One region of the Ferdinandcohnia sp. Marseille-Q9671 genome, then DNA from elsewhere that is predicted to be linked to it. Evidence: riboswitches for the same ligand, from Rfam matches in the RefSeq annotation. Region 1 holds a riboswitch; each other region holds the start of a gene.
The links. Region 1 has a riboswitch for cyclic di-GMP ahead of ACWNMY_RS09495 (methyl-accepting chemotaxis protein). Riboswitches for the same ligand answer to the same signal wherever they lie in the genome.

Region 1 (9,954 bases):
CGTTCTGCAGGTATTCTCTTCAAAAGTTCTGCCTGCTCCTCACATAAACTGCCCTCATTCGGACCAAAATCTAACCCAGGGTAATCTTGCTGCGTCGGGTCATCCTCCCAGCCGCAGATTTCACAAATATCATATGCAAATGCTTCATCTAATGTTTTAAAACCACAACACGGACATGTAAACATTATGTTTTGCTCCTTTCCTAAAAAGAGGTCTTAGTGTCAGCTGGGTCGAGGAACCTGTCCCCATGGCTCAGCATGGATTTGACAGCCTACTGGGTCACCGGACCTGTCCCCCTGTCCCACAAGTGTTTGACAGCTTGCTGGGTCACGGGACCTGTCCCCCTGTCCCACATGTTTGACAGCCTGCTGGGTCAAGGAACCTGTACCCCTGTCCCACAAGTGTTTGACAGCTTGCTGGGTCACGGGACCTGTCCCCCTGTCCCACATGTTTGACAGCCTGCTGGGTCAAGGGACCTGTCCCCCTGTCCCAAATAGTAAATTCCCTCATCCACATTAAAAGAAAGCTTGAGGTCCATTCCCCAAGCTTTCTGCTGACTGATTAGTTTAGTTTAAAGCGTTGTATTAAGGAGTTTAGTTCGCCTGCGTTTTCTTCTAGTTGTTTTGCGCTTCTAGCGACTTCTTCCATTGAGCTGCTCGATTGTTGGGCTGTTGCTGATACTTCCTCAACACCTGCTGCAGACTCTTCTGCTACAGCCGCAATTCCCTCGATCGAACCACTGATTACTTGTGTATCATCAAGCACTCCATACAATGAAGCTGACATTGTTTCAATTTGTGCGCCAATTTGTTCGATTGTCTGTTTTAAGTTATTAAAGGTTTTTCCAGTTGTTTGAATTTGAACTGTACCTTCTTCAACAGATTGATAGCCGTCATCTAATGATTGCACAACCTGCTTAGATTCTTGTTGAATATCTTTTACTATCAACGTGATTTCCGCAACCGACTTTCCAACCTGTTCGGCAAGCTTACGAACCTCGTCCGCCACAACAGCAAAGCCCTTCCCATGTTCACCCGCACGAGCTGCTTCAATTGCCGCGTTTAGTGCAAGTAGATTGGTTTGACCTGCGATTTCCTGAATCACATTCACAAGCTTTGTAATTTCATTTGTTTTATGGTCTAACCCTACAACCAGTGCGTGCGATTGCTTCATTTTTTCATTGATGCTGTTCATTTGTCCAATGGACGTTTCCATATATGCACTACCATCGTTTGTCATCTTAAGCATCCCTTGAGACTGTTCCTTAATGTCGTCCCCTTTTACAGCAACCTGCATGATTTCCTGTGAAAAATGAGACATCTTTTCAATTAAGGTAGTGGAAGATGTTGCTTGATCCTCCGCACCACGTGAAAGTTCATCCATCGTGACAGCAATTTGCTGGCTACCAGCCATAACCTCATCCGCGTACTGGGTCAATTCCTCACTCTGCCCCGTCACATTATCTGATACAACAGACATCTGCTTGACGACGCTCCTTAAATATTCATTCATATAATAAACCGAAGTAACGAGTTGACCGATTTCGTCCTTTAGCTTCGTTTTTATCGGTTCGGATTGAAGCTCACCCTTCGAAATCGCATTCATTCGATTGGCAATTTGCTTCACCGGTCTTGAAATAACCTCTGATGTGTAGATAGAAATGATAGCTCCTAACACAATCACAATTCCTGCTATAATGAGTCCCACTAGATTCGCGGATTCACCATAACTCACAACATTTTCTCCTGTTGATACAATCTGTCTTTCCTTATTATGTGCTAGATTTTCTACACGCTCCATTAAGCCACTTGCAGCAGGCTGAATATAAACCTGAAGATTGTGTTTAGCTAACTCTGCATCACCGTTATCATAAACATCTATGACATCCTTTTTAATTTGCTCTTTCCAGCTATTGCTTGCTCTTAAAAGCTCCTGTACCTCTTTGTCCTTCACATTAGCCAATTTTTTCTTCATCAGATCAAATTCCACCGAATACATGCCAAATTCCTCTTTGTAGGACTTATCTCCGTACAGAACATAACCCCTTGTCAAGGCAATACTTTGTGCAATATTGTATTTCAACGTGTCATATTCGATAAGTTCAGATAGCTCGGTAGAAGTAATCTCCTTGGTTTTATCATTCATACTTGAAACAGCTACAAAATTATATACCGATAGACCTATACAAAGTATGATGATGGCAAAAAAACTAACAGTTAGTCTCATTCTAATACTTTTCATATATATGCAACCCCCTTCTAGTAGTTAAGAAAATAAAAGAATAGAATAGAACAATCATACATTCTTCACACATAAAAATAGGCCATCACACAAGAATGGCCCGATAACGTTATACATTATTGGCAGCTAGGCTATCGTGGTACAAATTGTACGGTAGACCCTCAGCTTTGCGTCCTATCCTTTCGGAGAGTTTGCCTTTTCTTCAATTATACTAGTTTCTAAGTCCTAGTATACAAGTTATGGAGTCTTCCAACAATACTCGACATGTCATTTCTGTTACTTTTTGACTACCAAATCAAGAAGCATTTTATAAAATTCCTCTTTACTAGTTGGTAGTACCTCTGGTAATTCAAGATTCGCTTTCATACTATATTCCTCCATTCATTTCGACTCTATCTTCTCTAGTAATCTAGTATTGACATATTTTTCATAGATATACCTGATTACTAGAAAAAAAGAATAGAATGAGGATGAAGAATTGAGGATTTCAAACGTATCCCAAAATAAAAAAGATTAACCACAAAATAAGGAAGAAAAAAAGCCAGCTAGTGCTGACTTTTTATACTTAGTTATTTGATTTGTTCCAATGCCTGCTCAATCACACGCATGTTTTTGATTGTATCGGCCACAGAATACATTGGCTGCTTATTTGATAACACACACTCAGCAAAATGCTCTACCTGAAGCTTATACTGGTCACCTTGAACAGTCTCTTCACGTACACCTGCTTCCGTGCTTATTTCAATCAGTCCGTTTCCTTCTTGGTTGTCCGGACGGAAGGCACGCCCCACTAAAATAGAACCTTTTGTACCAACTACCTCATATTGAGCCTTAAACGGTTGTTCAAAGCTGCAGTCAAAGCTTGCAAGAATTCCACTTTCAAACGTAAGTGTACCCGCTGCTGTAACATCGACCTCATGGGTTGGATGGATGCTAGCTGTTGCAGTCACTTCAATTGGCTCTTCACCTGTGATCAAACGACTAGCATGAATGCAATAGCAGCCCACATCATACAATACCCCGCCACCAAGATGCTTCTGGAGTTTAATGCTATCAGGATTCATTGCATGGGGGAAGGAAAAAGTGGAACGAATTAGCTTTACATCTCCGATTTCCCCTGCTGAGATGATTTCCTTCACTCGAGTATGCTGTGGATGGAATTGATACATAAACCCTTCCATAAAGGTAACATTTTGTTCTGCAAACACCTTTTCCATTTCTTCAACTTCTTGAGAATTCAACGCTGCTGGCTTTTCACAAAGTACATGTTTGCCGTGCTTCGCAGCTTCGATTGCCCATTTTTTATGTAGTTGATTTGGAAGTGGAATGTAGACTGCATCAACTTCCGGATCCTGTAGTAGTTCTGTATATGTATCATAATACTTTTCGATTCCATGTTCTGCTGCAAAGCCTTCAGCTTTCCCGCTCTCACTCGCAACTGCCACGACTTCTACATTATGCGCTCTTTCCATTGAGGGCAGTAACGTAGTTCGCGCAATTTTTGCCGTACTTAATATACCAAAACGAATTTTTGTCATATTTGTTCCTCCTATTTATCTATTACTCTATTTTCTCATAAGTTCGATTTTTAGGAAAGGGCTTACATTTTGAGGGTTAAAAATAGGGGCTATTTCTGTAGCGAGAAAAAATGGGGATAATCCCCAAAAGTACTTACGCAGATTGACATTCTTTCAGTCTACCAATTAGATCACGCATGACCTCTTCGGTTGTAAGAGAAGCCGTTTCTTCAACCTTTTTCTGAATATCTACCATAATTTTTAAAAGTTGTTCAGATTCTATTTGAAAACTCATACTTTTTACCTACCAATCTTATTTTCCAATTAAAATCCATTTTACACTATTCGGCAAATTTTTCAAAGGTAAGTTGTGACAAATTTGTGACAAATGTTTGAATTTATTTTATATTGCAAGAGCTTTTTTCCATAAAAAAACAACCCTGATCGGATTGTTTTTTCACGTTTATATCACCCAAGTCCAGGTTGGCTTTCGTCGACAAGCTCTTTATACTTTTTCACTTCATCTAACAAGTACTTCTCAAGCTCCTTGTACTTAGTAGAAATACTATTTGCAGACACACCATACTCTTCGGCAAGCTCTTGTTGAGTTGAAGTGCCTTCGTATGGATAAATTTCTTCCACTAGATAAACCAACGCAGCTTCGTAAATACCTGTTTTTAGAATACGAGGATTTTTCAGTTCACAATATTTATGCCACATAAAAATACCCATTCCAGTAATATTCTCATCATAGCCATATTCCTTCATACGAACCTGGAATAATTCAGCGACCTCTTGCTGTTTCACTGTTTTCCATTCATAATCTTGCGCTGTAACTTTTGACTTTCCAAACATAAAGACCATAAATACATTGATAAATTCAGTCGACATGAATTCAACTGGATCCTTTTTTCCACTTTCTCTATAGAGTTCGAGAATCATATTTTTCATATTATCCGCGAATTCAATAGGCAATTCGAGAAAAGTTGGGAAGAAGATCGAGTTTACCCCAGCAGGCAGTAAGGTTCCGAACACAAAATATCCTGCCTTTACTTCTGTCTCGGATTCATAAATTCTGACACTATGCTCTACATCGGTAAAGATATCCTTTACCGTCATGTAAGAACCCTGGTCAACCTCTGTTACCATATACGCAGATGGTCTCGCTGCCTTCCATCCTTGTAAAAGATCTCGAGTTCGAGGTCTGCTATATTTCGGTCCGTACGCATCCACATACTCTTCTAAAATGGTTTTCCCTTCAACTGGAACAGAGCTGATGACCCATACTCTTGAAAAGAAAGCGAACAAATCATAGACATCCTCTGGGAGCTTTTCGAAAATCTCCTCATATTCAGCCATGCTTTCTTCAAAGAATTCCTCATACATATGAAGCGCATATTGAAAAACTTCATGCTGGATATCATTTAGTTCATTTTCCACTACTTGATCTATCGAAACTACGGCATTCTTCCCGCAGCATTTCTTAAATTTTTTCCCACTGCCACATGCGCAGGGTTCGTTTCGTCCAATAACCGCCATGCAATTGATTCACCTTTCTGTCTTAACTATGCATCTATCATATCATATTATTGGCGAATTAGAGGACATGGTAGACTTTTCAGAATAGGGAAAACAGTCGTAATATAAGGATCTATTGGCGATAGGTTGGTTCTATCGACGTTAAACTCGTTCTATCCGCGTTATTTTGTTCTATCGGCGTTAATCTCGTTCTATCCGCGTTATTTTGTTTCTATCGGCGTTAATTTGTTTCTATTTCTATCGGCGATAGACGTTCAATCACACAAATAAACCGCCAAATCTATAACTTACTGTCACTAATTCAAAAATACTGTCACTATCCGAGTACTTTCTGTCACTATTTTCAAAATACTGTCACTATCCCACAACTTACTGTCACTAGCAAAAAAATCCAAAAACCCGAATGCCTCATAAAGCATTCGGGTCCACTCCCTTATGATACCGGAATCCTCAACGTTTGACCTATACTGAGGATGTCTGAGGTTAGGTTGTTTTCTGACTTAATGGTAGCGACTGTTATGTTATAGCGTGCGGCGATGCCATACAAGGTATCACCCGAGACTACCGTGTAGGTCACAACATTAGTCGGTACTTTTAACGTTTGCCCCACATAGATCATATCTGATGTAAGGTTGTTGGCACTTTTAATTGCTGTTACGGTTGTACCATTTTTCGAAGCAATCCTAGACAGACTATCTCCAGCGACTACCGAGTAATTGATCGTATACACCGGCGCTGTAGTCGTTTGAGTTGGTGGTGGAGTTGGCTGCGTTGTACCACCTGACGAAACGGCTTCTTCTGTCGGGATTCGTAACACCTGCCCTATAGAGAGTGAATCTGATGTTAGGTTATTTGCTTCACGAACCGCACTCACCGTTGTGTCATTTCCATTTGCAATCCCCCAAAGTGTATCGCCGGAAGCCACCGTGTACGTTTTATAATTTTGAACCGGTGCCGTGTAGGCTGGTGAAACAACTGGAACTGTATTTGGCAAGGTGGTTGTGTAGCTGTTCCACACGTCTTTGTTTTCTTGTCCAAGACTCCAGTTTCCGACACCACGAATATTGTATTTGCCAACAAGCTCCAGCTTATGACGAATCGACTCTGCGTTTTCATACCAAATCGTATATGTTCCTGGTGCAAGAGCTTTCCCGCTCACAATTGTTACCGGGTCTCCTGCTTTAATGGTGATCGTCGCTTTTGGTGTTTTACTCACTTCATCGAATACGACGGTTCCATTGTACCGATTAATCAGCGTTTCTACTTGAGTATTGGAAATTCCATGACCACCATAGCTTTGTCCTTCCATCCAATAACGACCAAAATGAGCAATCCCGAGGACAATCTTATCTGGAGCGACATCTTGTGCAAGTGCATACTGAATTGATTTTTCAACCCACGAATAGCTTGCGACAGAGCCAGGGGCGCCACCTTCGTAGCTCTCGTCATATGCCATTATCATAAGGTAATCTGCATATTTGGCAAGGTTTGCGTAGTCATAGGACCCATGCCATCCTTTTGTCCAACCATTTGGATTTGCTGCAACCGCAACAGATACTTCCTTTGTTGGAGGAATTTTTTCACGTAGTAACCGCACAAATTCAGTATAATCTGCTTGGTCAACATCGCTTACATTTTCAATATCAACATTCACTCCATCAAGATTGTAGCGAGCGATTGCATCAGCGATTTGCTGGGCAGCAAGCTCTTTGTTTTGTAGCATCGCACGACCCACTTCACGGTTCCAATGATTACTTAAAAATGGAACAACGCGGATTCCTTGTCGATGCATCGTTTCTACAAAGTTCGGATCAACCTGGTAGGTTAGCTTTAACGTCCCATCGGCATTAATATCAAAATAGCTTGGTGAAACGATATTGACGGCATGTCCTGTTCCATTGACTGTGTTCACATATTCCTTCGTATTTCCAAAATACATGTACCCTAGATTGATGACCTCACTCGCCGTAATCGGCAGACGCAGCGTTTGATTCGGCTGAATTACGTCACTTGATAAATTATTAAGTGACATCAATGAATCCACGGTCGTGTTATAGCGTTTAGCCACCGCATATAAGGAATCACCTGCCGACACTGTGTACGTACTTAGGGATACATTCGTCACTTCACTCGTATTACCAGCAACATCCGTTTGTGTTACCGATGCCGAAGCTACCTTCGAAACTTGGTCGATATACATATCGACAGAATAAAAACCATTCTTGTCGGCCTTTGCCACACGTGTTACAAGCACATTTTTACCAGCATCAAAAAGAGAAACTTCAATTGTAGCGTTCGCTTCCGCCGTTCCAATTACCGTATAAATGTATTGTAGATTTTCATAACGGAACCCGTTCTTCGTTGCAACCGCATGTTCAACGACCGTATCCTTCACAATCGTTGTTGCTTCAGCAATGCTTCGATTTCCGGCTCGGTCGATTTGCCTTGCTTCAAATGTAAGTGGTCCGTCCTTCAAGCCTGTTAGATCAAAGTTTGCAGTGAAGGTGCCATTTGTGACAAGCGCAGTCCGTACGACTGTCGTTACCCCATCGCTGACGACCATTTCCACAGTCGCCCCTTCCTCAACACTTGACCCTGTTATTGTAAAATTGTTCTGATTGGTCTGATTCACAAAGTCTGGTTGATTTGTCACGACTCCAACGGGTGCACTCGTATCCTTTTCAATCGTAGATAGATGGGCTTGGCCAGTATTTCCAGCATTATCAGTCGCCCTAAATGTGGCGGTAAGCTCCCCATCACGTAGCGTACTTACGTCGAAAATCTCCTCAAACAGCCCGTCTTCATCTGTTTCAACGGTTTTCGTTATACTGTTGACACCATCACTTATTTCAATCGCAACTTTACTATGTGGCTCAACAATTCCACGAACCGGGTACACCAAGGCATTGTCTGTAAAAATCGGAAGCAATGTTTCTAGTTCAAATTCAGAAGGACCCACTGTATCCTTAACCAACGTTTTCGTCACAGCCTGGCTCACATTTCCCGCTGAGTCAGTCTGTGTTAACTCAAAGGAAAGGTCCCCATCTGTGAAATCTGTAAGATCAACTGGAATACTGTAGTCTCCATATTCATTTGCTGTCCCCGTTACTACCTGTTCCTGTCCAGCCTCATTCACAATCCTGATTGTGAGGTTTGTGTTTGCTTCCGCTTTTCCTCGCAATTCATAACTATCTTGATTTCCATTAGTGATAAATTCATTGCTTGTAAAAATAGGAGCCGTTGGTGCCTCTGTATCCTTATCAACCGAGATATTTGTGACATGACTTGAGATCCCAGAAGCGCTTGTTTGGAACGCCGTAATGGTTATACTCGTATCAACTAACCTACTCACATCTACTGCAATACTGTATTCACCGTTTTCATTTGCAGTTGTCGAGGTGAGGATATCAGGGTTGACCCCATCTGACACGGTAATATCAACGGTTGCCCCAGGTTGAGCTTTCCCAGAAATATGGTAGTTTTCAGCGGATTGACTGTTAATGATAGCATTATTGTTAATCACAGGTGGTGCTAGGGTTGTATCCTTAATGATTGTCGCCACTTCCACACCGCTTCGATTCCCGCTCTTATCGATGGCGGTTGCCGATACAAAAATTTCGCCGTCATTTAGTGGACGGAGGTCAACGCTCGTTCTGAACTCTCCTCTTTCGTCCGCAACTGCCTCCACCGTTATGTCAGGATTTACTCCATCTGACAACACAAGTTGGACAGTTGAACCAGGGTCAGCCATCCCTATTAACGTGTACCCATTCGCATTATCCAATGAAATTGTCTCCTGCGTACCAAGAACAGGTTCAGCTATAAACGTATCCTTTGTCACTACTATTTGAACTGGTTGAGAGCTATTTTTTACTTCATCCGTGCTTGTAGTGGTGATTGTAATCTCACCATCGTTCAGACCAGTTAGATCCAACACACCTTTGAAGTCACCATTTTCATCAGCAGGTAGATTGGTTTCAACTGCTGGATGAACTCCATCATTCACACGTATCGTAATCGTTGCATGCGGTTCAGCGGTTCCAATTAGCGTGTACTCTGATACATTTTGACTCGTAATATCATGGAACTCTTGAAAAACGGGTGCGATTACTGTTGTATCTTTTTTCACAGTGAGCTTTGTTGTGCCACTTTCATTTCCAGATGAATCAATGGCTTTTGTTGTAAAAGAAATCGGTCCATCACGTAAAGCACTTACGTTAAGAAATGTGCTGAATTCCCCTTTTTCATTCGCGAGTACTTCTTTCGTAATTGGTGGATTCACGCCATCCGAAAAAGTAATCACAACTCTTGAAGCCGGCTCAGCTGTACCTTTGATTGGGTATGCTTTCGCAAACTGGCTATTAATAACCTGCGTATTGATTAAGGTTGGCGCATCTGTCCTTGTGTCTTTTTTCATGATTTGAGTTGTTGGGGCGCTTGTGTTTCCCGCTTCGTCTGTTGCTGTTGCGGTTACCTTTAATGCACCATCATGCAGGGACGATACATCCACTCTCGTATTAAAAGCACCACTTCTGTCAGCCGTTACTTGGATGGTTTGAGATTGATTTGCCTCATCAACAAGAGTAAGTGTGACATGCGCATTCGCTTCTGTTGTACCGGACACCGTTAGATTCGACTGGTTGGCTGTTGATACCAA
Region 2 (9,954 bases), on a different contig from region 1:
TTGGTTATGGGAACAATTATTAGCGAATCAAGGTGCGCTATTATTAAACAATGATAATGGACGCTCCGATACACCAACAGAGATTGGTTGGACAGAGGAACAAGGTAAATCCATTTTTAATTGGGTAAAACGTATGGTTGATGCAGACACATTTGCAAATTACGGAACGAATGGAGATAACATGGTTGCTGGGTTTTTAGCTGGCGATGTTGCTATGTTCTTACAATCATCTGCAAGCGCAAGAGATGTTATTGATACTGCTCCATTTGAGGTAGGAATTGCCTTCCTTCCACATCCAGAAGATAAAGAACGCGAAGGTGTAGTTATCGGTGGTGCAAGTCTTTGGATGATTGATGGCAAACCAGAAGAAGAGACAAAAGCAGCTTGGGAATTTATGAAATATTTACAAACTCCTGAAGTGCAAGCCCGGTGGCATGTTGGAACTGGATACTTTGCGATTAACCCTGATGCATATGAAGAACAAGCAGTTAAAGATGCTTACACGGAAAAGCCACAATTGCAAGTAACAGTTAACCAACTACAAGAGACGAAATCTTCCTATGCAACACAAGGAGCGTTAATGGATATGCTTCCACAAGGAAGAAAAGTAATGGAAACGGCTCTTGAAACAGTATACAACGGTGGAGATGTAGATGAAGCGTATGATACAGCAGTAGAACAATTCAATAAAGCGATTGAACAAGCGAACAAAGCAAGAGGTAAATAAGAGAATAGGTAGTGGATAAGGCAGAGAAAAGTGTGGATTTTCCATGCTTTTCTTTTTTAAAATAGAATAAAGGAGCTGATTCGATAATGACAAAAATCTACGGTCATCGTGGAGCAAAAGGTATGTATCCTGAGAATACATTACTAAGTTTTTCAAAAGCAATTGAACAGGGTGTTGAAGGCTTGGAGTTAGATGTCCATTTAACAAAAGATGGTGAAGTTGTGGTCATTCATGATGAAACACTAGATCGAACTACAAGTGGAACAGGCTGGATTAAAGATGTAACGTTAGCGGAAATTAAACAGTACTCTGCAGGAAGTCCTTTTTCCCATTTGCCAAAATATGTAGAGGAGTGGAACAACGAACAAGTTCCAACACTAAAGGAAGTACTTCAATTATTGGAGCCATATCCTATTGAGCTAAATATTGAACTGAAAACTTATGCGATTGCATATCAAGGAATTGAGGAAGAGATTAAACAGCTAGTTGACGAATATGGAAAGAGTAGGAAAGTAGTGTACTCGTCCTTTCATTTGCCTTCTCTTCTACGGATAAAACAAATTGACCCTAAATCCGAAATTGCGTGGTTATTAAATCATGACATTTCACTTCCGCATGATTATATAGAAGCTTTACATTTAGAATCCTTACATATAAATAAATCTATTCTTCTATCAAAAACAGAATATCCCGAACATATACAACAACTTTTTGATAATCTCCGTGTATGGACAGTCAATGAACCAGGTGAAATTAAGCGTCTACTAGATTTACAGGTCAATTCAATTATTACAGACTTTCCTGAACGAGCCATTGCTCTTAGAAACGAACGTAATCAAGAGGTAAATAGTTGAAGGTATTGTCCCTAATCTGTATCGACCAAATAAAGAAATGGCCTGCACTCAAGTTTTCTTAGAACCAAGGTGCAGGCCATTTCTTTAATTTTGTGCCATTTTAAATTCTAAAAATATCTGGTTATAGATTGCAAGGTTCTTTTTCCCTAAGTTCTCGTAAACCTCAAGCTTCTCTGTTAGTTCTGGTGATGGATAAAATCGCTCATCCGATACCATTTCTTCTGGCATATGCTTTAATGCTTCTTTGTTCGGTGTTGAGTAGCTTACATATTCTGTGTTCTGTGCTGCGACTTCTTCATCCAAGATAAAGTTGATAAACTGATGAGCACCATCCACATTTTTAGCTGTTTTTGGTATAACCATATTATCAAACCAAAGATTTGAACCTTCAGTCGGTACAGCGTATTCTAAATCCTCGTTCTCCCACATAATATCAGCAGCATCACCTGACCATACAAGGGCGATGGAAGCTTCACCGTTTTGAACGAGGACTTTTCCTTCGTCACCAACAATTGCTTTTACATTTGGCCGTAGCTTGATGAGCTTTTCTTTTGCTTCGTTTAAATGAGCAATATTTGTATCGTTTAACGAATATCCAAGTGAGTTAAGCCCCATTCCAATAACTTCTCGAGCACCATCAATTAATAGAATTTCATTTTCTAAGGAAGGATCCCAGAGGTCATTCCAACTAGTAAATTCGATTCCATCTAACATTGTAGGGTTATAGACAATCCCTACAGTGCCCCAGAAATATGGGACAGAGTATACATTGCCTGGATCAAATGGGAGATCCATGAAACGCTCATCAATATTTGATAAATTTGGTAGTTTCGAGTGATCAAGAGGGATTAGTAAGTCCTCTTGACGCATCTTATCAATCATATATTCAGATGGGACAGCTATATCATACGTTGTTCCACCTTGCTCAATTTTTGTCATCATCGCTTCATTTGAGTCAAAGGTTTCATAAATGACCTTAATACCGGTTTCCTCTTCAAAGCGATCAATTAACTCCTCGTCAATATAATCTCCCCAATTATAAACCGTCAACGTATTTCCTTCAGAAAGACCTTGTGATGAATTTAAATGGTTAATGAGATAAAGTAGAGCACCAGAGAGTACGGCAATTAACAAGAAAACACGAATGAGTTTCGTCATTTTCGAACCCCCAGTCCACGAGTGTTACCACGCTGAGAAATAAAGTAATATCCAACCACTAGTAACATGGTAAAGATAAATAATAGAGTAGACAATGCATTGATATTTAATGAGATTCCTCGACGTGCTAAGGAATAGATCTCAACAGATAATGTTGAAAAACCATTTCCAGTCACGAAAAACGTGACAGCGAAATCATCAAAGGAGTATGTGAGTGCCATAAAAAACCCTGCGAAAATTCCCGGTGTGATATAAGGAATAATGACCTTAGTTAGTACCTCCCATTGATTAGCCCCAAGATCTCTTGCGGCATCCAGTAAAGTAGGGCTCATTTCTTTTAACTTAGGTAATACCATAAGCACCACAATTGGTATACAAAATGCAATATGTGAGAGTAATACTGAGTAAAATCCTAATTTGATGCCTGCCATAGTTAAAAGAATTAAGAAAGAGGCACCTATAATCACGTCGGGACTGACGATTAAGACATTATTTAACGATAGCAAGGTATTCTGAGTTTGTCTTTGTTTAACTGAATGAATACCTATTGCGCCAAGAACTCCAATAATGGTTGATATAAGAGCTGAAAGCAATGCTACAACAATTGTATTTAATACAATGATAAGGAGTCTTGTATCCTGAAATAGCTCTTTATACCAATCTAGGGTAAAGCCTTCGAAATTACTCATTGTACCACCGCTATTAAACGAGTAATACACTAAATAGAAGATAGGTGCGTATAAAATGAAGAATATAATAAGTAAATACATTCTGGATGAAATAGCTAGTTTATCTCTCATTTTTTGCACCTCGCTTCTTACGGTTTCCTGTTGCTACCATGATAAGAACCATGAAGATGATTAGGAAGACGGCAATAGTTGAACCCATTCCCCAATCCTGTGTTACTAGAAATTGCTGTTCAATTGCTGTACCGAGTGTAATGACCTTGTTTCCTGCAATTAGTCGTGTAAGCATGAATAGCGATAGAGCAGGAATGAATACAATCTGACATCCGGATTTGACCCCTTGAATGGTTAAAGGAAAGATTACCCTACGAAAGGTGGTCCATTTTGATGCACCTAGATCGCTAGAGGCATCTAGTAGACTAGGATTTAACTCATTTAGTGAGTTGAAAATAGGTAATATCATAAAAGGTATAAAAATATAAACAGAAACAAACACAAAACTAAAATCGGTAAACAATAGCTGTTGTGAGCCAATTCCTAACACCTCGAGAACGCTGTTTGCAGCCCCTTTGGCACCAAAGATTCCTATAAAGGCATAAGCCTTTAATAATAAATTAATCCAAGAGGGAGCAATGATTAATAGTAACCAAAGGTGCTTGTGTTTTGTTTTCGTGAGCAAATAAGCGGTAGGGTATGCAACCAGTAACGAAATAGCTGTAATTAAAAAAGCATACCAAAAAGAACTTAATGTCATCTTTAAATAGATAGGTGTAAAGAATGTTTTATAGTTTACTAACGAAAGATTTCCCTCTATATCAAAGAAAGAATAATAGAGAACCAGTGTGATTGGTGCAATGACAAAGATTAGAATCCATAAAGCATAGGGGATAAAATATATATTACGGGTTAGCTTATTTTCCATGGCTTTCCCCGTCCGAATATGCTTCTAAGCGACGATCGTATTCTTCTTCAGTTTCACCAATACGCATAACATGTATCGCCTCAGAATCAAAATAGAGTCCTATTTCATCACCGACTTTTGCCTTTTTCGTGGAATGCACAAGCCACTCATTTCCATCTTTATCAAAACAACAAATTTCATAATGAACGCCTCTGAAAAGTTGAGAATCAACTACCACTTGAAGCTTTCCTTTTTCAAAAGTGGTTATTTCTAAGTCCTCTGGGCGAATTACAATATCAACAAGTTCGTTTTTTGTAAATCCTTGGTCTACACATTCAAAGGTTTTTCCAACAAATTCAACAAGAAAATCCTGATGCATTTTTCCTTTTACAATATTTGATTCTCCGATAAAATCAGCAACAAAACGATTTATTGGCTCATCATAGATATCTATAGGGGTTCCACTTTGTTGAATTTTTCCTTCATTTAATACAAAAATCTCATCTGACATGGCTAGAGCTTCCTCTTGATCATGTGTAACAAAGATAAACGTAATACCGAGTCGCTGTTGCAGTTCGCGGAGCTCGTATTGCATTTCCGTTCGAAGTTTTAAGTCTAATGCAGATAAAGGTTCATCTAATAAGATAATCTCAGGTTCATTTACAATGGCACGTGCAATTGCAACACGCTGCCTCTGACCACCTGACATTTCATTAATTTCACGGTTTTCATAGCCTTTTAAGTTAACAAAGCTTAATGCTTCCTTCACCTTCGCTTCGATGTCAGCGTTCTTCATTTTCTTAATACGAAGTCCAAATGCTACATTCTCAAAAACGTTTAGATGTGGGAATAGAGCATAATCTTGAAAAACAGTATTAACCTGACGTTTGTTAGCGGGTACAGTGTTTACCTTTTTACCGTTAAAATAAACCTCGCCATTAGAGGGTTCAATAAAACCTGCAATTAATCGTAAAATCGTCGTCTTACCACAGCCAGAAGGTCCAAGAAGTGTATAAAATTTTCCTCTTTCTATTTCAAAACTTACATTATTAAGGACAGCGGGATCGTTGTCATATTGTTTGGTAACATTTTTAAATTGAATAATAGGTATGTTATTCATAGCAACCCCCTTCTTTCTATTAAATATTAAATTTTTCAAGCTGTTTTTATGTCTAGCTCCAGGCGTCATCGGCTTAAGCAAATTGCTTCTTAAGGCAAAAAACGCCTTCGTCTGCACTTTTCTTGTGCTTGTCGCCAAATAGGCGGAGCCATTGTGCATTTCAGACTCAATCCGGCATAATTATACACGAATTGTGAAATAATTCAATAACAATACTAAATGTAATAGATATGACTAAATAAGGAAAGTGATATAGGAGATTTTTCATAGGATATATTTCACATTACTTGGAAAAATAAGTGTTGATTTAATTGACCAAAGTAGAAATAACAAATATAATTAAGTTATAATTTAAAAAATTCATTTTTGATATAACAATAGAATATCGACAAGGCAAATTCATTGAAAGATGAAGACGCAAAACTATAGGGGCTACGTCAAACCAACGTTGACATGCCAGCCAGTTGCCGAGGATAACTCGTAACGCAAAGAAACGTAGATTAATCGGTTGGATTAGTCTTTTTTTTATACCAACTATAGCTACTAGTTTACTAGATTTTTGGATAGAAAAATTTTTGGAAGTGATTACAAATGGATAAAGAGGTCCAAGCTGCTAAAAATCTGAACGTACTAAAGAAATTGAGTGAACTAATTGAGAAGGTTGGTTCTGAGAAAAACCTGATATCTAAGGAGGTTCGTGATTTTTTTGAATGTACGTATCAGGGAAGCGAAGAAAAGGAACAAACTAATGAACTTTTAACGCAGCTCCAGGAAATGAATGAACAAATGGAAAATATGCATTGGATGAATAAGCATTATCGCATCCTACATGAATTTGCCCAAATATGTAGCAAAACATTAAATGAAAGTGTCCTTCTCCAAAAATCGTATGAAATGGTTTCTCAGGTAATGCCTACGGATTCATTTTATATTGCCTTGTATAATCCAGGAGATTCATATGTTCATTTGGTTTTTATTATGGATAACGGAGAGCCAGCTCCACCAAGTATAGTAGAACTTGGTGAGAATTATACGTCAAAGGTAATCAAAACGAGAGAAATCGTTCATTTAAAACAACAAAGTCAAAATCATGAATATGACATGACAATGGGTGAAGGAGAGGAAGACACGAGTTCCTGCCTTTTTGTGCCAGTGGTTATTGATGATCAGGTAAAAGGAGTTATTTCAGCTCAAAGTTTTCGCGATTTTGCCTATCGGAAGGAGCATGAGGACTTACTCCAAATGATTGGAGCACAAGTAATTAACTCAATTGAAACTGCAAGATTATACGAAAAAATCTATACTATGTCGAGAACGGATGAATTAACAGGTTTAAAAAACCATCGGGCATTCCATGAGGATTTAGCACAGTTACTTCGGAGTGGAAATGAAGAAATTACAGTAATGATGATTGACTCCGATGATTTAAAACAGGTGAATGATCAATTTGGTCACGATGCGGGAGATTTATATCTGAAGGTGTTAGCAGATGGAATGAAGTCTGTATGTGATAAATTCATAGAGGGTTATCGTTACGCCGGTGATGAATTTATGATTTTAATCAAGTCTCGAAACGACCAGAGTGTAGAAGGTATTTATTCTAGATTAAAAACGTACTATGTAGAGCATCCGGTTTTACTTGAGGGTGAAAGAATTACTGTATCGATAAGTACAGGTGTAGGTGTGTATCCTCATCATGGGTTAACTGTCGATGCTTTGAAGAAAGCAGCCGATCAAGCGCTATATGCTGCAAAGGAAAGTGGAAAAAACCGTATGATAATAGCGGATATAAAGGCATAAAAAGACTCATCCAAAAAGGATGAGTCTTTATTTAATTGATATGTGCGATTATACCTTCTTCATCATCTAGAACTAGCTTAATCCCTGCATAAGGGTCTTTACCCATAAACTCCCCGAGCAATAGACGAATAGCTTCGATAAGGTTTGCCATGATAAGAACTTGTTTACGCTCGTTTACATAGACCTCTGCAGAAAATCCATAGTCGTCATCATACATAAGCTCAACTTCAACCTCTTCAGGTTTCACTTGCTTCTTCAATCCAATATAGACACATACTGCATTGATGATTTCTTGTTCAGAAAGAATTAGCTTCTCCATGGATCAGTCTCTTTTTTCTTCTTGTCTCTAATAAGAACAAAGATTTTGCGAATGATGGAAAATAGAACATATATCGCTAGAACATTAATCATTAGGCCAAGAAATGAACCGAGTGCTCCCATTCCACCTAAAAGACCGCCGAATAGTAATCCAGCAAGACCACCAAGCATAAGGCCTTTCATTAACCCGCCAGACATTAATCCGCCTTTTGGAGTGGTTGTAGCAGTAGATTTATTCGTAGTAGTGTTGTCCTTTTTCTGTTGTTGGAAGTTTGATTTATTCGTATTACCTATATTATTATTGAAACCTTTTTTACCTGATTTGTACCCCTTCGCCTCAACAGTTGTTGAATGGTCTTGAAAAACAATGTTTCCAACAGGCGAGAGAATAAGTGAAAGTGCTAGAAATGCTGATATTACCTTTTTCATTATTGTATACCTCCATATGTTAGTAAGATTCATTTTATTATTATCCATTATACCCTATCAAGAAGAATTAAGCTTTTGAATCTTCTCTTCTATATACGATGGAAAAGGTAAATGGTTTCGGTTATTTATAAAAAATTAATAAGGTAAATTATGGCTTTAGCGGCCGTGGATTCAACTACCAAAAACAATCCTCAATTCTATATAGAGAATTCGGAACATGATGTAAATTAGTCTAAAATAGTAACGTTATATGGATAACTGGTAATTTTTAAAGTTATTCTGTTTAAAAGTGGTATAGTATACTTTAAGAAAGTGTTCTTAGTAATAGAAGGTAGGAAAGAGGATACCAAAATGAAAACAGAAACAAATAAACAGACAACATCTTTTATGGCTGATCTTAGGTCCCTTTTTAAAGCAGGGGTTTTACTTGCTAACGTACTTCCCGTATTTTCTGGTTTTTGGTTAGCAATTTATTTTACAGGTGCTTCCTTTCAGGAAAATGTGGGATTGTTTCTATCTACGATGCTCGGGAGTACCCTTGTTATGGCGGGAGCCTTAATCATAAATAACTGGTATGATGTTGATATAGATACGGTCATGGATCGAACGAAGAAACGTCCAACTGTAACAGGGCATTTCTCGTTAAAAGCTGTATTAATCTTAGGGATAATATGTACCATTCTAGGTTTTGTACTCTTATCATTTACAACACTAGAGGCAGTCATTTATACATTAGTAGGATGGTTCACTTATGTTGTACCTTATACGATGTGGTCAAAGAGAAAATATACATTTAATACGGTGATTGGCAGTGTATCAGGTGCCGTTTCCCCATTAATGGGATGGGCCGCAGTTGCACCAATTAACCATACAGTTCCAATTGTATTGTTCTTCATTTTATTTATTTTCCAGATGCCACACACGTATGCCATTGCAATCAGAAAGTATGATGAGTACAAGGCTGCGGGTGTTGCAATGCTTCCTGTAGTTCGGGGGATTCAGGTAACAAAGAAGCATTTTTTATTTTATGTCGCCTGTTTGTTTCCGTTGCCTTTCTTTTTAGATGACCTCGGAACAACTTTTATTGTCATCGCAACCTTCCTTAATATAGGGTGGTTGATATTAAGCATTAAAGGTTTTTCAGTAAAAGATGATAATAAATGGGCACGCTGGAATTTTCTATATTCTGTAAATTATATTTTGATTATCTTTTTGTCGATGGTACTTGTGACACTCCCGAAATATATAGGGTAAGAAATGGATAGACCTCGCTGCTTTCTAAGTGGCGGGGTTTTTTGCATGTCGAGGAGACGTAATCTATTGAAAACTCAGAACCTGTTGTCACAAATTCGATTGTTCAATCGTCTTAGGTATAAATCGAACAATGGGAGTGAACAGGATGCAATTAGAAGAAAAAAGATGGGATTGTGTCATTATCGGTAGTGGGGTGGCTGGTCTAACTGCCTCTATATACTTGGCGCGTGCAGGGAAGTCGGTGCTTGTATTAGAAAAATCTAAAAACATAGGTGGGAGAGGAAGAACGACAGAGAAGGAGGACTCCTTTTTAAACCTGGGTCCACATGCATTATATACAAAAGGTAGATCAATGGAGATATTACAGGAGCTGGGGATATATGTTAAGGGAGGTGTCGTTCCCACGAAGGGAAAGATTGTTCAGAATGGCATTTGTTATGATATTCCTGCAACTCCTTATAGTTTGTTAACCAGTCCGCTCTTAAATTGGAAGGCAAAGAAAGAACTACTCACTTTCTTTATCAACTACAAAAAAATAGATACAGAAAACCTTCAACATATACCATTACGTCATTGGGTAGAGCATAAGTTTAAAGATAAAGTGGCACAGCATCTTATTCTAATGCTAACTCGATTATCATCTTATTCAAACGATCCAAATAGATTGAGTGCAGGCGCTGCGTTAAAGCAACTACAATTAGGAAATG
Region 3 (9,954 bases), 1.2 Mb from region 1:
CCCCTGTTGCCTCTTTTATTACCCGCATGGCTTGTAGAAATATACAAAATGTCAAAATCCTTTATACAGCCCACGGGTTTCATTTTTTTAAAGGAGCTCCAATGAAAAACTGGGCTTTATACTACACCTTAGAAAAAATGGCTGCCAGATGGACGGATGGATTAATAACGATGAATGATGAGGATTATTTATCTGCTAAAAAATTGAAGCTACGAAAAGAGCATTCAATCTTCAAAGTAAATGGTATAGGACTTGATTTACAAAAGTTTGTACCACAAACATTTGAAAAGAAAAATAAGCTCCGCTACCAGTATGGCTTTAGTGATGAAGATTTTATCTTAATATATGTTGGAGAACTTAGTTACCGTAAGCACCAGGACCTTATAATTAAGGCAGTTGGCAGGCTAAAAGGAAGTATTCCAAATTTAAAATTATTAGTAGTTGGTTCAGGAAGTAAATCAATAGAGTATAAGGAGTTGACCAAAAGCCTCGATATAGAAAGAAATGTTGCCTTTTTAGGGTACAGGGAAGATATTCCGCAATTAATGGCACTTTCTGATATTGCAGTTTCAACATCTAGACAAGAAGGTCTACCGGTAAATGTGATGGAAGCAATGGCGACTGGGCTACCTCTAGTTGTTACGAATTGTAGAGGGAATCGAGACTTAGTTATTCATGATTTAAACGGTTATGTTGTTGATACAGATGATGTGCATGGTTGTGCTTCATCAATTGAAAGACTTTACAAATCAGCGGAAATACAACAAAGGTTTTCAACAAAAAACAAAGATCTAATTCACTTATATTCTATTGAGGTTGTAATTAACGATATGAATAAAATATACGAGAAACAGGGGCTACAGTGTGAAGAGAGGCTAAAATTAATACGATAGGATTTGCTTTATTGTGAAAAAAACAATTATTTTAGTTATGTTATTGAGCCTATTATCAAAAGGGATAGGATTTTTACGTGATATTATTCTTGCTTATTTTTATGGAGCCTCTTCCATAAGTGATGCTTTTCTTATATCGCTAGTCATACCTAGTGTCATCTTTGGTTTCATAGGAATAGGGGTATCTTCTGCATATATCCCAATGTATAGTAATATTGAAAGCAAGTTAGGTGTCAAAGAAGGAGATAAATTTACGAATTATTTAATAAACCTTATGCTTGTTTTTACCACCTTTTTATGTTTAATCTGTTTACTATTTACTGAGCCCTTAGTAAAAATTTTTGCGTCTGGATTTGATGGAGAAACTATAGAATTAGCGACATCATTCACAAGGGTTACAGTATTAAGTATGTATTTTTCCGGCCTTATATATATTTTTAGTGGGTATCTACAAATAAAAGGTAATCATATTGCACCAAGTCTTATGGGATTACCATTGAATTTTGCTTTAATCTTGGCAATTGTATTAAGTTCTTACATTCAAATATCGATCCTGCCTTTCGGTAAAGTACTGGGTGCTTTTTTACAATTTTTATTTTTACTCTTTTTTGTTTATCAAAAAGATTTCTCCTACAAACCGATATTAAATGTAAAAAACGATCATCTAAAGAGGATGGTCGTTTTAGCTTTTCCAATCATATTAGGTTCATCTGTTGAACAAATTAATAAACTTGTAGACAGAACAATAGCGTCAAATATAGCTATTGGAGGTATTTCAGCCCTTAACTATGCAAACCAGCTTAATTTATTTGTCCAAGGAATTTTCGTTTCATCAATAGCCGCAGTATTTTACCCGGTCATTTCAAAAATGGCGGCAAATGATAATGTTTTAGGTTTGAGAAAGGCATTATCACAAACTATGGTTGTGATTAGTGTGCTACTTGTTCCAGTGACAATGGGTAGTGTTATTTTCGCTCAACCAATTGTAGAGCTTTTATTTGGCCGAGGTGCATTTACGAAACAAGCAATTGATATGACCTCAACTGCCTTGTTTTACTACTCTATTGGAATGATTGCATTTGGTCTTAGAGATGTCTTAACAAAAGCATTTTATTCTCTAAAAGACTCACGAACCCCAATGATTAATTCTGCTCTAACCGTTATTTTAAACATAGTCCTAAATATTGTTTTATCAAAGTTTCTAGGTATAGGTGGGTTAGCACTGGCAACAAGTATATCAGCAAGTGTTTGTACAATTCTTTTATTTATTAGTCTAGGAAAAAAGATTGGCTTTTTTGAATTTAAAAACATGACTATGTCATTTTTGAAAATCATTTGTAGTTCTGTCATTATGGGATTCATTGCAAAATTTTCCTATGTAATGCTAGGTCAAATATTTCATATACAATTGTCGCTATTGATCTCAATATTGGTAGGTGCTATTGCTTATTGTTTAATCATGTACTTTATGAAAATAAAAGAAGTTGATGACTTTATTAAGGGTATAAAGAGAGTGATTGAAAAATCTCTCTAGTATATCAAATTTTTTACGAAAATCATTGTGGAGATCTAGAAAAAACGAAGTAGTGGAAATTGGAGTGGGTTACATGAAAAGGATATTTGATTTGTTAATCGCTTCGCTTGTTTTAATTTTGTTTTGTCCGATCATTTTCATCACTGCAATTCTAGTTAAATTAAAACTTGGCTCACCTATTCTATTTAAGCAGGAACGCCCAGGTTATAATGGGAAGTCCTTTGTACTATATAAGTTTAGAACAATGACCGAAGAGAGGGATAAAAATGGTGAAGATTTACCAGATTATTTAAGATTATCTCCAATTGGGAATTTCATTAGAAAGTATAGTTTAGATGAATTGCCTCAATTGATTAATGTTGTAAAAGGAGATATGAGTTTAGTCGGACCTAGACCACTATTGTTGGAATATATTCCCATGTATTCACCTTTTCAAGCAAGGCGTCATGAAGTAAAACCAGGTATAACAGGTTGGGCTCAGGTTAATGGAAGAAACGCAATTAGCTGGGAAAAAAGATTTGAATTAGACGTATGGTATGTGGAACATCAATCTTTCCTCCTGGATATTAGAATTATTTTAATGACTTTAAAAAGACTGATTAAGCCAGAAGGTATCAACCAAGATAGTCATGCTACTATGTCGGATTTTAAGGGTAGCCAAAATAAGACAGGTAATTTGTAGAAATGAATAGAGGGTGAGAAGATTGCTTCTAGACTTTAAAAGAGTTGAAGAATTGGAGAGAAAATATGGAACCTCCTTTTTTCTACTGGATGTTCAAAAGCTAAGGGAAAACTATAGAAAAATAGAGTATGCATTTAAAAGTCGATATCAAAACTTCATTATAGGTTATTCATACAAGACTAACTATCTTCCCTATTTATGTAAGGAATTATCCAAAATAGGGGCCTATGCTGAAGTGGTATCTCGGTTAGAGTACGATTTAGCACTAAAAATCGGTGTAGATCCAAAGTCTATTATATTTAATGGACCTATAAAAAACATGAATGATATAAATTTAGCCTTTGAAAATGAAAGCATTCTAAATATTGATTCGTTGTATGAAGTAGACTTAATCAAAGAGTATTGTGCTGCTAATGAAAATAAACAAATAAAAGTAGGGTTGAGGGCTAATTTTTCACTTTCAAAAGGCGGCGAAAGTCCACTTCAGGAAGGTTATGAGACGAGCAGATTTGGTATTTGCGTTGAAAATGGAAATTTTGAATATGTAATAAACGAATTGAAGATGATCAGCAATGTAAAAATTACCGGATTACATGGTCATTTTTCCACAAAAACAAGAAGCGTTGAAACATATCAAACGATTACAAAGAAACTATGTGATTTAGTTATACAATATATACCTGATACAGTGGAGTATATTGATATTGGGGGAGGAATATATGGTGAACTCCCTCAATCCTTTCGAGTCAATGCACCAGGATTTGAGGATTATGCTGAAGCCATATGTTTAATTGTCAATGAAGAATTTAAACATTTTGTTAAGAAGCCTTTTTTAGTATTAGAACCAGGTATTTCAATGGTTGCTAATACTTTTCTTTTTATAACAAAGGTAATAGATGTAAAAAAGGTGAATAATACAAACTTTGTTTTAGTGGACGGTAGTGTTCATAACATTAAGCCTACTATGCATAAAAGAAATCTTCCAATGCAGACTGTAAAAGCTATCGAAAATTTCACAGAAGATGGAATTTATCAAATAGTTGGTTATACATGTATGGAAAAGGACTATCTTGCACACGACATTGCTGGTGAAGTGCCTAGCCGTAACGATTATTTTATCTTTGAAAATGTTGGCGCCTATACGATAGTTTTTAATCCCCCATTTATTAAAGAAAGACCAGCTATTATTGCTTATGATGGGAAAAAAACATTTATTGTAAGAAAAAAAGAAACAATTAAGGAATTCTTTAATGAGGATATATACTGCTTTTAAAAGAGGGATGAAAATGAATATCTTAATATGTAGTGCAGGAAGAAGAGTAAAACTAGTTTCCTATTTTAAAGAGGAGCTTGCTCAAATAGGTGGAAATGTAGTTGCAGTTGATTGTGACAATAAAGCACCAGCTTTATATTTTGCAGATGCTTATGAAATTGTTCCACGCATAGACCAACCCGAATACCTACAGACCATTAAGGATATATGTAGAAGATATAAAATAGATGCTGTTCTTTCACTTATTGATCCGGAATTAACGTTATTAGCAAGCCATAAAAGTGAGTTTGAAAACGAAAATATAAAAGCAATCATTTCAAATTGTGATGTGGTAGATATTTGTTATGATAAATATTTAACTTCTACATTTCTACAATCAAATCAATTGCCTTTTATAAATTCTTATATTGATATTGAGGAAGTTGAAAGAGACTTAGAGAATGAGAGAATACATTTTCCATTAATTCTGAAACCGAGAAAAGGTAGTGCAAGTTTAGGAATTCATAAAATTAATTCTTTTAAAGAACTCCATGCTTTGTTTAAAGCGAATGATGATATTGTTATACAGCCTTTTGTTGAAGGTGAGGAGTACGGTGTAGACTGTTATATCGATTTACTTAATAATCATGTTACAAATATCTTTATAAAGCGAAAAATAAGAATGAGGGCTGGAGAAACTGATAAATCCATGGCAGTCAAGGACGAGGAGCTTTTTAACATCGTTGAAAGATTAATAGATGCGTTGGGACCGATTGGGCCTATTGATATAGATTGCTTCAAAACGACATCTGGGTATCTTATTTCGGAAATTAATCCACGTTTTGGGGGAGGGTACCCTCATGCTCATGAACTAGGACAGAATTTTCTAAAAAACATCATTAATAATCTAAAAGGTATTCCAAATCAATCAGTGGTTGGAAACTATGAGGAAGGCTCCATATTGATTAAGTTCGATAGTCATCAAATCATTAATGCGGAGAGTGGTATATAGTAATCCCTTATACAAAAATTGGGTCAAGAGCTGTACCAAAATCCCTAAGCTATCTAAATTAATTAACCAGTCATTCGATTAGTTGGCTTTTCAGCTAGTGTGAAGAAAATAAACCTATCTATAAATTTGGTTAGAGGTTGATACTTTCAAAGAGAAAACCTCTTCATTATGAGAGGCGATAGAAAAAATATGGAAAATGACCTAAAGCATGGAATTATTGTTGACTTTTTTGGTTTGCCGGGAAGTGGGAAAACAACAATTGCCCATTTGCTTGCAAATAAATTGAACGAAAATGGTTACGAGATACAGGAAAATATTTATTATATGAATAATGAGTATAGTTCCTTAAAACGGATTGTAATAAAAACTGTTAATACTATCACTTTTACGATAAAAAACTTTGCTTACTTATGTGATTTATTTTCAATGTTTAGTGGGGTCACTATTAGAAATTATCATGAGGTGATAAAACAATGGGTTAATGTTTGTTTTGTACTTACAAATGTAAACCAAACTAACAAAAAAGATTTTGTAATAGCAGATCAAGGAATTATACAAGCAGCTATTTCCTTGTCGGTTACTTATAAGAATGTTGACATTGAAGCCGTTATTAGAAAACTTTATGAAAGGGTTAACTCACCTGTAAGGCATATATATATATCTGTCGAATTAGAAAAGGATCTAGAACGTTTAAACCTAAGAGACAATGGTAAATTAAGAGTAGACTTTGAAAAAGATGAAGTGTTGCAAAGATTTCAATTAAAAGTAATTGAAAAATTATGTAATGAAGTAATAAAATCTTTTCCACATACCATTATTGATAACAATGGATCATTTCAAAGTGAGTTAACGTCGATTATTAACACAGGGATGCTAGAGGAAGTAATGAGAATTTTAGAGACATCTTCTAGGATTAATAATATTTCAAAAGGTTGTCCTAGTTAACTTTAATATAGTTTCTTGGACCTATCAGAATCAACATTGATTGAATTATTTGATTAAGATTTATTTTTTTATAGATTCTTTATTTGTAATAGTTTGGAATTTGTCATATCTACGTTTTGAGTCGATTTGGTTTAAAGCTATGAATAATTTAGGTGAAGGAATCCTCATTGTCATATTACACACTATTCCAGAAAAAAACGTGCAATATGATGAATACTCTGATTGATCATATTGCACGTTTTCTATTTATTTTGTGATTTCCATTTGTTAAACTCCAAAAACTCTTTAAATTCTTCTTTCGAAACTCCTGATTTCATAGCTTCTTGTACTAGTTGGGCCCAATCAGAATCAAGTTCTTCTATTTTTGTATCGTGGTCCTCATTATGGAGTAATGTATTCACTGATACGCCGAGGACCGAAGAAACCTTTTCTAGAAATTGGATAGAAGGGTTCGATTGGAGGTTTCGTTCGATAGAGCTTAAGTATGATTTGGCAACTCCTGCCCGATCTGCTAGTTCTGATAGAGATAATTGTTTTTGTAAGCGATATGTTTTGATGCGTTGACCAATCATTGATTTCACCTTCCTTCCCTTCCCCATTATAACATATAATGAAGAAATGTTTTATAATAAGAACAAAAAATAAAAAATAAAGAACCCGGTGTGTTCCGAGTTCTCTAGCTTGATAATAATAGTATAAGTTTATAGTACGGTTTGTTATATGTAAGGTTGGTTATGCTGTTTTACTTTGGAGGAAAGCTTGAATATCCTGGACGCTCATTCCTATCTCCATTGCTTCTAAAATTAGTTCAATCCAATCTTGATCCAATTGTTCATTTTTGTTTTGTACTTCATTAATCATTATTCGTTTTCCTCCCAAAATACAATTTGTATTCCAGGCAGTCCAGCCATCATAATTGAATACCCAACGTTAGACCTGTGACTTTGCGTCCCTATTTTTCAATAGGTTTGCCTTTATCTGCTTGAACTCCAGCTGACTGACCTATAACGATAGTCCCTTATATGTATAGAACCTTTGTATTACATTTAGAAGTATAAAACATAAAAAATATTATTTCTGTAAAAAAATGTCGATGTCAAAATATTTACAAAAATAGTTTTGTTGTTTGTTCGCCTACTTAAAATATGTTAGATATTATCGTATTTTGTTATAAAAGCTCGAAGGATGGGGTGAAAGACCTATAATTGTTAATATGTCTTTTCATTCAGTTTACATATTCCAATAATCACATGGGGTAAATTGTAAAATTGCCAGTAAATTGCAAGTTAATTGTCGAACGATTTTTCAAAAAACACCCTCAAAAAAGGAAAAGCCCACCCTCGAATATGAGGATAGGCCTATTTTATAAAGCATTTTGACAGAGATAAAACAACCCGCCATTGATAATTTCGACAAGAACTTTTGGTTCGTACTGGTCTCTAAGTGCTTCTTTTTCAATTTCATAGCTTTCTGGTTTTTCTTCGATTCCTTCATAAAAAGCATTTAAAAGAGCAAGGTCTTCATCCCACCGTTTTCTAGCTTCATCTGCCCATAAGTGATCCTGTGTCTTAACAAACCCTCTGATATATTGCTGTAATCGACTCACTCCACTTTGTGGTTTTACAAGTGGAGACATCGTATAGGTTAAATCAGGAATTTTTGGTGTTAACGGTAACCGTTCAAGTTTTTCTTGGAAATCCTCTATAATCATTCCGTTTATAAGTTGTATGCCGAGAGACATCAATACATCTCGTTTTCGATCACATTTATATGAAACCTTCACATTTAACCCTAACCATGGAAAAAGGGGAGTGTTACCCTGCATACCGGGAGTTGTCTGTTGATAGAGCCTAATGTAGCTTGCAAGTTTTTTGGAAGACTCAAAAATTTGATGTAAGCGGGGAGCTCCGAAGTGGATAAAGTCCCCCTTTATGTTATCAGGTGTTTTGTCCCGGTCTGTGATTAATGTAAGCTTCATCGGATTTGGGGTACCGCCTGTTTTTTCAACATAGGTCCAATAGAAGGGACGGTTCATTAATTGCTTATCTATATCAACTGTTAATTGGACGGTCATATGTCCAGGTTGTTTTTCAAGAATTTCACAGTTGTTTGAAACAAAATATTTTTCCAGAAAATTAACTATTTCCTGTTGCTGCATGCTGCTCACCACCGTTTTGTTCTTCAAAGCTAATAATGGATGTTAGATTCTCCATTTTAATCTTTATTTCTCCTTCGCTACGTGATCGAAGCATAATATCCTGAATATGGTCTTCGATATTTCCAAGGTCCAATCTTGTTAAAATATCGTCGAGTTGACCAATCACTCGCTCAAACAGATTAATTTTTTCATATAATAGCTTTAAGATATGCTCTTCAACTGTGTTTTTAGTTGCAAAGTTATATATATGAACATCCTTTTCTTGCCCAAGACGATGGATACGACCTATGCGTTGTTCAAGTCTCATTGGATTCCAAGGAAGGTCATAATTGATTATGTGATTACAGAATTGCAGGTTAATCCCTTCACCACCGGCTTCTGTTGCGATTAGCACCTGGAAGTTACCTTTGAATAACTCTCGCATCCAGTCCTTCTTCCCGCGCTTGAACCCACCTCTAAATGGGACGGAGGAAATACCATTTTGCTTAAGGAACCATTGTAGATACATTTGGGTAGCTCGATATTCGGTAAAGATAATCACCTTATCGTCGATTTGCTTTATTAATTCAACCGCTTTTTCAGCTTTGGAATTTTGGCTAACACCCTCGACCTTTTTCATTAGTCCCATTACAAGGTCTTCAGGTACCTGGGCACTGCCATCCTCATTTTTCTTTTCAAGCATCTTTTTCAATGTATAATAGACAGCTTCACGACTACTACAAGCTTCTCTTTGTAACGTTAAAATGGAGAACATACTTGATGCAAAGTTTGACATATTTGAACGATAGGCAGTAATGGCATCATAGAGCTCCTGCTCCGTTTCGGAGAACTCAATCGTAACCGCTTCAACCTTCCGTTTTGTCCATTCGATTCCCGTATCATCTCGACGGTTCCGAATCATAACCTTGTTCACTAGTTCTTTTAAGTGCTCATGATCCTCAATCGAACGACTTTTCTTTCCGAACGATTCCTCGAAATTCTCTTGATTCCCTAAGTGTCCAGGTTTTAATAATGACACTAGATTGAAAATCTCTTCAATTCTATTTTGGATTGGTGTAGCAGTAAGTAATAAACAAAACTTCTTTTTTAGATTTTGGACGAATTCATAGTTTTTGGTTTTATTATTTTTAAGCTTATGTGCTTCATCAATAATGATAAGGTCATAATCCTGCTCATACACGATTTCTCGATGTGGACTTCGTTTTGCTGTATCAATAGAAGAAACAACCACATCATATTGTTCCCACATATAACTTTTTTTCTGTTGAACTGCAGGAATATAAAACTTCTGATTTAATTCGGTTGCCCATTGTGATACAAGGGATGCAGGCACAAGGATTAACACCTTTTTGACAAGTCCACGAATCATATATTCTTTTAAAATAAGACCAGCCTCGATCGTTTTTCCGAGCCCCACCTCATCTGCTAAAATAGCTTTTCCGTTCATTTTTTCAACCACTTGCTTTGCAACCTCAAGT

Region 2: linked by a shared signal. The riboswitch ahead of ACWNMY_RS12995 (diguanylate cyclase domain-containing protein) and the one ahead of ACWNMY_RS09495 (methyl-accepting chemotaxis protein) in region 1 are both predicted to bind cyclic di-GMP.
Region 3: linked by a shared signal. The riboswitch ahead of ACWNMY_RS03665 (anti-repressor SinI family protein) and the one ahead of ACWNMY_RS09495 (methyl-accepting chemotaxis protein) in region 1 are both predicted to bind cyclic di-GMP.

Annotation. Positions count from the first base shown of each region.
Region 1 is NZ_CDRJTA010000001.1:1,898,956-1,908,909, forward strand. Features, by position in the region: gene ACWNMY_RS09490 (CPCC family cysteine-rich protein) at 1-185, opposite strand, end outside; gene ACWNMY_RS09495 (methyl-accepting chemotaxis protein) at 562-2,241, opposite strand; cyclic di-GMP riboswitch class I at 2,360-2,447, opposite strand; gene ACWNMY_RS09500 (Gfo/Idh/MocA family protein) at 2,811-3,779, opposite strand; gene ACWNMY_RS09505 (hypothetical protein) at 3,913-4,053, opposite strand; gene ACWNMY_RS09510 (SEC-C metal-binding domain-containing protein) at 4,227-5,297, opposite strand; gene ACWNMY_RS09515 (LysM peptidoglycan-binding domain-containing protein) at 5,731-9,954, opposite strand, start outside.
Region 2 is NZ_CDRJTA010000003.1:48,604-58,557, forward strand. Features, by position in the region: gene ACWNMY_RS12965 (extracellular solute-binding protein) at 1-727, shown strand, start outside; gene ACWNMY_RS12970 (glycerophosphodiester phosphodiesterase) at 814-1,581, shown strand; gene ACWNMY_RS12975 (ABC transporter substrate-binding protein) at 1,666-2,739, opposite strand; gene ACWNMY_RS12980 (ABC transporter permease) at 2,736-3,539, opposite strand; gene ACWNMY_RS12985 (ABC transporter permease) at 3,529-4,347, opposite strand; gene ACWNMY_RS12990 (ABC transporter ATP-binding protein) at 4,337-5,446, opposite strand; cyclic di-GMP riboswitch class I at 5,829-5,918, shown strand; gene ACWNMY_RS12995 (diguanylate cyclase domain-containing protein) at 6,038-7,246, shown strand; gene ACWNMY_RS13000 (YxcD family protein) at 7,278-7,565, opposite strand; gene ACWNMY_RS13005 (hypothetical protein) at 7,553-7,993, opposite strand; gene cyoE (heme o synthase) at 8,345-9,247, shown strand; gene ACWNMY_RS13015 (phytoene desaturase family protein) at 9,393-9,954, shown strand, end outside.
Region 3 is NZ_CDRJTA010000001.1:691,333-701,286, reverse strand. Features, by position in the region: gene ACWNMY_RS03700 (glycosyltransferase family 4 protein) at 1-893, shown strand, start outside; gene murJ (murein biosynthesis integral membrane protein MurJ) at 907-2,427, shown strand; gene ACWNMY_RS03690 (sugar transferase) at 2,501-3,109, shown strand; gene ACWNMY_RS03685 (diaminopimelate decarboxylase) at 3,162-4,382, shown strand; gene ACWNMY_RS03680 (ATP-grasp domain-containing protein) at 4,396-5,373, shown strand; gene ACWNMY_RS03675 (hypothetical protein) at 5,563-6,318, shown strand; gene ACWNMY_RS03670 (helix-turn-helix domain-containing protein) at 6,561-6,890, opposite strand; gene ACWNMY_RS03665 (anti-repressor SinI family protein) at 7,051-7,179, opposite strand; cyclic di-GMP riboswitch class I at 7,213-7,301, opposite strand; gene ACWNMY_RS03660 (YqhG family protein) at 7,682-8,476, opposite strand; gene ACWNMY_RS03655 (DEAD/DEAH box helicase) at 8,454-9,954, opposite strand, start outside.